Regions from separate parts of the Noviherbaspirillum sp. FW303-A3 genome, predicted to be linked through region 2. Evidence: predicted binding sites of a transcription regulator. Region 2 holds the regulator's gene; each other region holds the start of a gene.
What was found. Region 2 encodes FNR, which switches genes on or off when oxygen is low (the NO sensors DNR and NnrR bind a similar motif). Its sites were predicted from a motif close to TTGATNNNNATCAA; they were not measured.

Region 1: the regulator FNR is predicted to act here: its motif matches at 1,170-1,183, upstream of AC3WOY_RS01525 (ribonucleoside triphosphate reductase).
Region 3: the regulator FNR is predicted to act here: its motif matches at 624-637, upstream of AC3WOY_RS14615 (XrtA system polysaccharide chain length determinant).

The regions. Positions count from the first base shown of each region.
Region 1 covers NZ_JBYTAZ010000001.1:327,630-329,896, reverse strand. Annotated here, with positions in the region: gene AC3WOY_RS01525 (ribonucleoside triphosphate reductase) at 1-1,073, opposite strand, end outside; gene AC3WOY_RS01520 (universal stress protein) at 1,286-1,723, opposite strand; gene AC3WOY_RS01515 (MFS transporter) at 2,163-2,267, shown strand, end outside.
Region 2 covers NZ_JBYTAZ010000001.1:219,544-221,810, reverse strand. Annotated here, with positions in the region: gene AC3WOY_RS01060 (FixH family protein) at 1-358, shown strand, start outside; gene AC3WOY_RS01055 (hypothetical protein) at 556-813, shown strand; gene fnr (fumarate/nitrate reduction transcriptional regulator Fnr) at 873-1,637, opposite strand; gene AC3WOY_RS01045 (class I SAM-dependent methyltransferase) at 1,893-2,267, shown strand, end outside.
Region 3 covers NZ_JBYTAZ010000001.1:3,026,306-3,028,572, reverse strand. Annotated here, with positions in the region: gene AC3WOY_RS14620 (XrtA/PEP-CTERM system exopolysaccharide export protein) at 1-448, opposite strand, end outside; gene AC3WOY_RS14615 (XrtA system polysaccharide chain length determinant) at 778-2,267, shown strand, end outside.

The sequences.
Region 1 (2,267 bases), 110 kb from region 2:
AGCAGTTCCGCATTCGGGCTGTTCCAGTCGAAATCCTCGGTGATGTTGTAGGTCGGGATCGGGAAGGTGAACACGCGGCCCTTGGCGTCGCCGGCCATCATCACTTCGATGTAGGCGCGGTTGATCATGTCCATCTCGGCCTGCAGCTCGCCGTAGGTGAAGTCCATTTCCTTGCCGCCGATGACCGGCACCTGCTCGCGCAGGTCTTCCGGGCACACCCAGTCGAAGGTGAGGTTGGTGAACGGCGTCTGCGTGCCCCAGCGCGAGGGCACGTTCAGGTTGTAGATCAGTTCCTGCATGTACTGGCGGACCTGTGCGTAGGACAGCTTGTCCTTGCGCACGAAGGCGGCCATGTAGGTGTCGAAGGAGCTGAACGCCTGCGCGCCCGCCCATTCGTTCTGCAGCGTGCCGAGGAAGTTGACGATCTGGCCGACGGCGCTGGACATGTGCTTCGGCGGACCGGATTCGACCTTGCCGGGAACGCCGTTCAGGCCTTCGTTGAGCAGGGTGCGCAGCGACCAGCCGGCGCAGTAGCCGGCCAGCATGTCGAGGTCGTGGATATGGATATCCGCGTGGCGATGCGCTTCTCCGACTTCGGGCGGATAGACGTGGTTGAGCCAGTAATTGGCGATCACCTTGCCGGAAACGTTCAGGATCAGGCCGCCGAGCGAGTAGCCCTGGTTGGCATTGGCGTTGACGCGCCAGTCGAGCTGCTGCAGGTATTCGTTGATCGAGGATTCGACATCGACCAGGGTCTTGCGGTCGCTGCGCAGCTTCTTGTGCTGCTCGCGGTAGATGACGTAGGCGCGCAGGGTCTTGCGGTAGCCGGCGTCGAAGAGGACGGCTTCGACCACGTCCTGGATCTGCTCGATATGCGGCGCGGTATCGCTGTTGAGCTGGATGCGTTGCATGACCGCTTGCAGCGTCAACGCCTCGGCTTCGTCATGGCCGAATTCGCCGGTGGCCTGGCCCGCGCGCAGCAGTGCGGAGAGAATCTTGTTCGGGTCGAACGGCTTCACAGTGCCGTCGCGCTTGACGATATGCGTCAGGAAGGTAATGGCGCGTGGGGTCATTTAGTCTCCATAAAAGCACAATATCTTGTGGTTCGATAGATGGTAGAGACTAAATCTAGTGCATTCAACGCGTGCGAGGGCATTTTTCCAAATAACTTGATCTGGAATAACTTGATGCATTCCGGTACGTGTTGTCGTGCTGTCAACTTCCGGAGGGATGGGAGGCGTGGACCACCATCCACGGGGCTGCCCATCGATCCGTCAGGCTGTTGTTAGCGGAATACCAAGACCGGTATGGTCGAATTGGCCAGCACTTTCTGCGTTTCGCTACCGACAAACAGTGCGCTCAGGCCCTTGCGGCCGTGCGATGCCATGAAGATCACGTCGCATTGGTGATTCGTGGCGGCCTTGATGATTTCCTCATACGGATTGACCGAGCGGGCGGTCACCGTTTCGCAGGGAACATTTGCCGCCTGCGCGGCGGCGGCGATCTTGCCGACATTCGCATCCGCAATCGCGCAACGGTCCTGGAAGGCTTGCTTGGAGTCGGAGACGCTCATTCCGTCCGAGACGTGGGAGTAGTCGCGCGGCTCGGATACCGAGATACCGATCACCTTGCTGCCGGCGCCTTTTGCGAACGTGATTGCTGCATCGATCGCTTTGTCGGAGAGCGAGGATCCATCGGTGGGAACAAGAATCGTCTTAAACATGGTTCATTCTCTAAATATGGGGGGAGCGCCCCGAGACGCTGCGGCCATCCTAGGTTTCAGGGCGGAAATCAACCTTGATCCTGGTCAAATTGGGCCGGAAACGCGTCGAATCGAAGACTCCCTTCTCCCGCAGGCGGGAGAAGGGTTGGGGATGAGGGAGGATGCCAAGACCGCGATCCCTCTTGCGCACGCCCTCACCGCCAGCCCCTCTTCCGCCTGCGGGAGCGGAGAGTAACGGCTCCGGCGTGGAAGAAGTCAGTTTAATACTCCTTTTGGCCTAGCCGGACGAGTGCTCCGCTATTCCCTTCGAACGATCGGACTAAGTCGCTTGCCTTTGCCGGATACCCCTCCGGCCAATAGTGCCTTGCAGGGCGCAGACGTAACCTTCCGACATCGCGTCAATCATCGAGGGAGGTGCGTCGTGACCATACAAGAAAACATGAAGGGGAAGCAGATATCGGTGCTGGCGAGCAGTACGTTCGCATTCACCATCTGCTTTGCGGTCTGGATGATGTTTGCCGTCCTTGGCATTCCCATCAAGACC
Region 2 (2,267 bases):
GGCCATTAACCAGGACCTGAGCCGCGACCGCAAGGCGGCGGAGATGGGATTGGACGCTTCGCTCCGCTACGAGCCGGCGAGCGGCAAGCTGGTCGGCACGATCAGCAGCCAGAAGCAGCCGTTCTCCGGCAAGCTGTACGTGAGCCTGGTGCACTCGACGCAGCCCTTGAAAGATTTGAAACTCGAGACGACGGCCGACCGGCAAGGCAAGTTCGCCATTGCGATCCCGCTGCTGGATATCGCGCGGTGGAACGTGGTGGTAGAGGGCGAGCAGCGGGACTGGCGTCTGTCCGGCGAGTGGATGTGGCCGCAGCAGAAACAGGTTGATATGAAGGCGGACCAGACGGTCCAAGGGTAACTCCGAAGTAGGATATTGTCTTACGTCTGGCGACAAATTAAATGCTGGTGCACAATATCCGCAGTACGGTCGTTCTCATTCTCGTGAATGACGTTCCCGAATCTGGGAATGTCAATGGTTCGAAAGTGGGAAATGACTAGTGCTGGATCCCGGTACAGCTTTACACCGATTGTTCGGAGTGAAAGGAGGGTAGGTTGATGGCGCGACTAATGATGGTCGTCTTGTGGCCGTCGTTTCTGGTGGCAATCGTCGCGGAAGGTTTCTTCTTCTCGATGTTCGATCCCTACGACCTGTCGCTGTTCGGGACATACCCGGACATCAAGCCCCTGGCGGTCTACAGCATCGGATTCTTCTGCTTCTGGCTGTTTTGTTCACTTGCCAGCATGCTTACTTTCTACCTGATGGCCGTGCCCAATGAGGCGCCGGCAGGCAGGCGCAACTTCCGGGGCTTGTAAAAAACAAAGGCGAGGGCGCCATGCGCCGCTCGCCTTCTTTTTTGGCGGCTACTGCGCGCTCAGGCGCAGGACTGCGTCCCTTGTGCGACTGCCTTGAGGGTGGTCGGATCGAGCAATTCCAGTTCGCGGTTGTTCACCTTGATCCAGCCCTGCTTCTTGAACTTGGAGAGCAGGCGGCTGATGCTTTCGATGGTCAGGCCGAGATAGTTGCCGATTTCTTCACGCGTCATCCGCAGCTGGAAGCTGGTGGACGAGTAGCCGCGTACCGAATAACGTGCGGACAAATTCGTCAGGAATGCCGCAAAACGTTGTTCCGCACGCATATTTCCTAGCAAAAGCATGACACTTTGCTCGCGGGTAATTTCCTGGCTCATCATCCGGTGGAAGTGATGCAGCAGCGTGGGCATCTCGGCGAACAGCGCTTCCAGACGGGCGAACGGGATTTCGCACACTTCGCTGTCTTCCAGAGCAATCGCGTTGCAGTGGTGGCGGTCGGTGCTGATGGCATCCATGCCGAGCAGTTCGCCGGCCATCTGGAAACCGGTGATCTGCTGGTCGCCGCTCGGGTTGATCTGGTGGGTCTTGAAATGGCCCAGGCGAATAGCGTACAGGTTGGTAAAGGGATCGCCGACGCGGTACAAGTGGGCATCGCGGGGCACCTTGCGGCGGCGGCCAATGATCTGGTCCAGCTTCGCCATGTCCAGCTCGTTCAATCCCATCGGCAGACACAACTGGTGCATGCTGCACGCCGAGCAGCGGGCGCGCAGCTCATGCACGGTAGCGGTCTGCTGCTGCGGCGGCGGGAACGGGATAGTTTGTGTCATGTCGGCAGGATTTAGGCGGTGCAGTATCATTTTCGAGCCCTTTTCCAAACTTTAAGAATTATTGCTGTTATGGCCTTGAATTGAGCCAGGTCAAGCAATGTCATGCAAACCTCGTGCCACCTTGCGCAAAATAGGTGAACAGGATGGCAATCCCGGTGCATCTTGCGGAATTGGTTTTCGGACGCGGGACGATAATGTACAGCATTACGCAGGCTTCGCGCTTGCACCCATCTACCCACATCCACAGGGAGACACATGCTGACCGAACGCGAGATCGAGAGCTGCTATCTGGGACAATTCATCCCGCTGCACTACCACCACAACATGCTGATGGATGCCCGGCGCATGGACGGCTTCAAGGCAGCCATCGACGCCGCTGTTTTTCCGGGGGCAAAGGTGCTGGAGCTGGGAGGCGGCACCGGCGTGCTGTCATGGTTTGCCGCTGCCAAGGCAGAGAAGGTCTGGTGCGTCGAGTTCAACCCCGAGCTGGTTGCCGAGGCGCGCCGCCTGCTGGCGCGGAACAAGGGCGGGGACAGGGTGGAGGTCATCCACGCCGACGCCTTCGAATACCTGCCGCCCGAGCCGGTGGACGTCGTGATCTGCGAAATGATCCACGTCGGCATGCTGCGC
Region 3 (2,267 bases), 2.8 Mb from region 2:
CCGCAATCAGTACATCCATGACCGACATGCCCTGGCGATAAGGCAAGGCCTGCGGTTTTGCGGCCTGTCCTATCACGCGGACCTGTTCGGAATACGGCCCGACGAAGCCGGTCACGATGACCGTCACCACTGGCTGCTGGAGGAATTTGCCGAGCACCTGCTCGATATCCCGTGCCAGTTGCGTCGTGGTCTTGCCACTGGCAACCAGGTCCTCGACCAGGGGTGTACTGATCTTGCCGTCAGGGCGTACCGGGACAACCTGCGACACCTCGGGATTACGCCAGACATTGATGCTGATGGTATCGCCGGGGCCGATCAGGTATTCATGCTTTACCCCGGCGCTTTCCGGCGCTTCGGCCACGCCGCCATCCGTGGCGCAAGCACTCAGTGCGAACGCAGCGCACACCATTGCCAAACGTCCGGCCCTCGCCATGCTTTCGGTAAACATCTTGTTCACGTTGCCCCCCCCTTTTTTTGGTGTCGCCGCCGCAAAGGCGGATTGATATTTCATATTGGAAACAGCCTGCCCGGACTGATTGCGCACGCCCTGCGAAGACAAAAAATGACCGGTTTTCGGCAAGCCGCAGAACGAATCAACGCCTGAGTGCAATATCTGCAGGCATTTGCTTCTTGTCAAGCATACGCCATGATTACCACAAGTATCCAAACCTTGCTAAATTATAATGACTGCAATCAATAATAGGTATAATCACTTGACGGTTGGACATTAATATTGGGTTCGTCAAGTCCGCATAAGTAAGAGGGAGGCTTTAAAGGATGGAGCAGCTGGTAACCCAATTATTTTCCGCCGCCAAGGGCATCTGGAAATACCGCTGGTACTCCATGGCGGTTTCCTGGGCGGTTGTCCTCATCGGTTTTTTCACGGTATATACCCTCCCCAACAATTACCAGGCTTCCGCGCGCGTGTTCGTCGATACGCAATCGATCCTGAAGCCGTTGCTCTCCGGCATGACGACAATTCCGGACGTCGAGCAGCAAGTCTCGATCATGAGCAAGACGCTGCTGAGCCGGCCCAACGTAGAGCGCGTGATGCGCATGGTCGACCTGGACATCAGCGCCAAATCGAACCAGGACAAGGAAGCCTACGTCAACGCGCTGATGTCCCAGATCAAGATCACCGGAACGGCCAGCCACGACATCTATTCCATCACCTACGGCAACGCCGATCCGAAGGTCGCCAAGAGCGTCGTCGAATCGCTGCTCACGATCTTCATCGAGGGCAGCTTCGGCGACAAGAAACAGGATTCGGCCAATGCCGTCCGCTTCATCGACGAGCAGATCAAGCAATATGAAGAGAAGCTGGTCAGCGCGGAAAACGCGATCAAGGAATTCAAGCTGAAGAACAGTTCGCTGGTCACACGGGGAGACGGCGACTTCGGCGGCAAGCTGGTACAGGCGGAAGAGCAGCTCAACCAGGCGCGGCTGGAACTGCTGGAGGCGGAACAGGCCCGCAATTCCATCAAGAAGGAAATCGCCGGCGAAGAGCCGATCCTCGAAGGCGACAATACCCAGACAGCCAACGCCACCGTCAATCCGGAACTCGATGCCCGCATCGAAGCACTGAACAAGACCCTCGACAGCTACCGCCTTCAGTTCACCGAGCAGCACCCGGACATCGTCGCGACAAAACGCCTCATCGCCCAACTGGAAGCCCGCAAGATCCAGGAAGCAAAAGCGCGCGCATCGAGCACGACCATCGGCAGGAACTACAGCCCGGTCCTCCAGCAGCTCAAGGTCGCCCTGTCGGATGCGGAAGCGCGTGTCGCATCCATGCGTGCGCGCACCGAGGAATACAGTGCACGCGTCGCGCGGCTGCGTTCGATGAGCACCGCGGTGCCGGAGATGGAAGCACAGTTCGCCCAGCTCAACCGCGACTACCAGATCAACAAGGCCAATTACGAGAAACTGATCGCCAGCCGCGATGCGGCAAAACTGTCAGGCGACCTGAGCGCAACCACCGAGATGATGACCTTCCGCATCATCGATCCGCCGACGGTGCCGTTGAAACCGACCGGCCCCAACCGCCCGCGCCTGTTCTCCATCGTATTCGTCGGCGCCCTCCTCGCCGGCCTGGCCGCCGGTTTCCTCCTGACCCAGATCCGCCCCACCTTTGTCAGTCTCGCTCACCTGCGCGAAGTCACCGGACTCCCGGTTCTGGGCAGCGTATCCATGAACTGGACCGAGGCGGAAAAACGGCGCCACAAGAAGAGCCTGTATGCCCTGACGGCTTCATTCACCGGCATGCT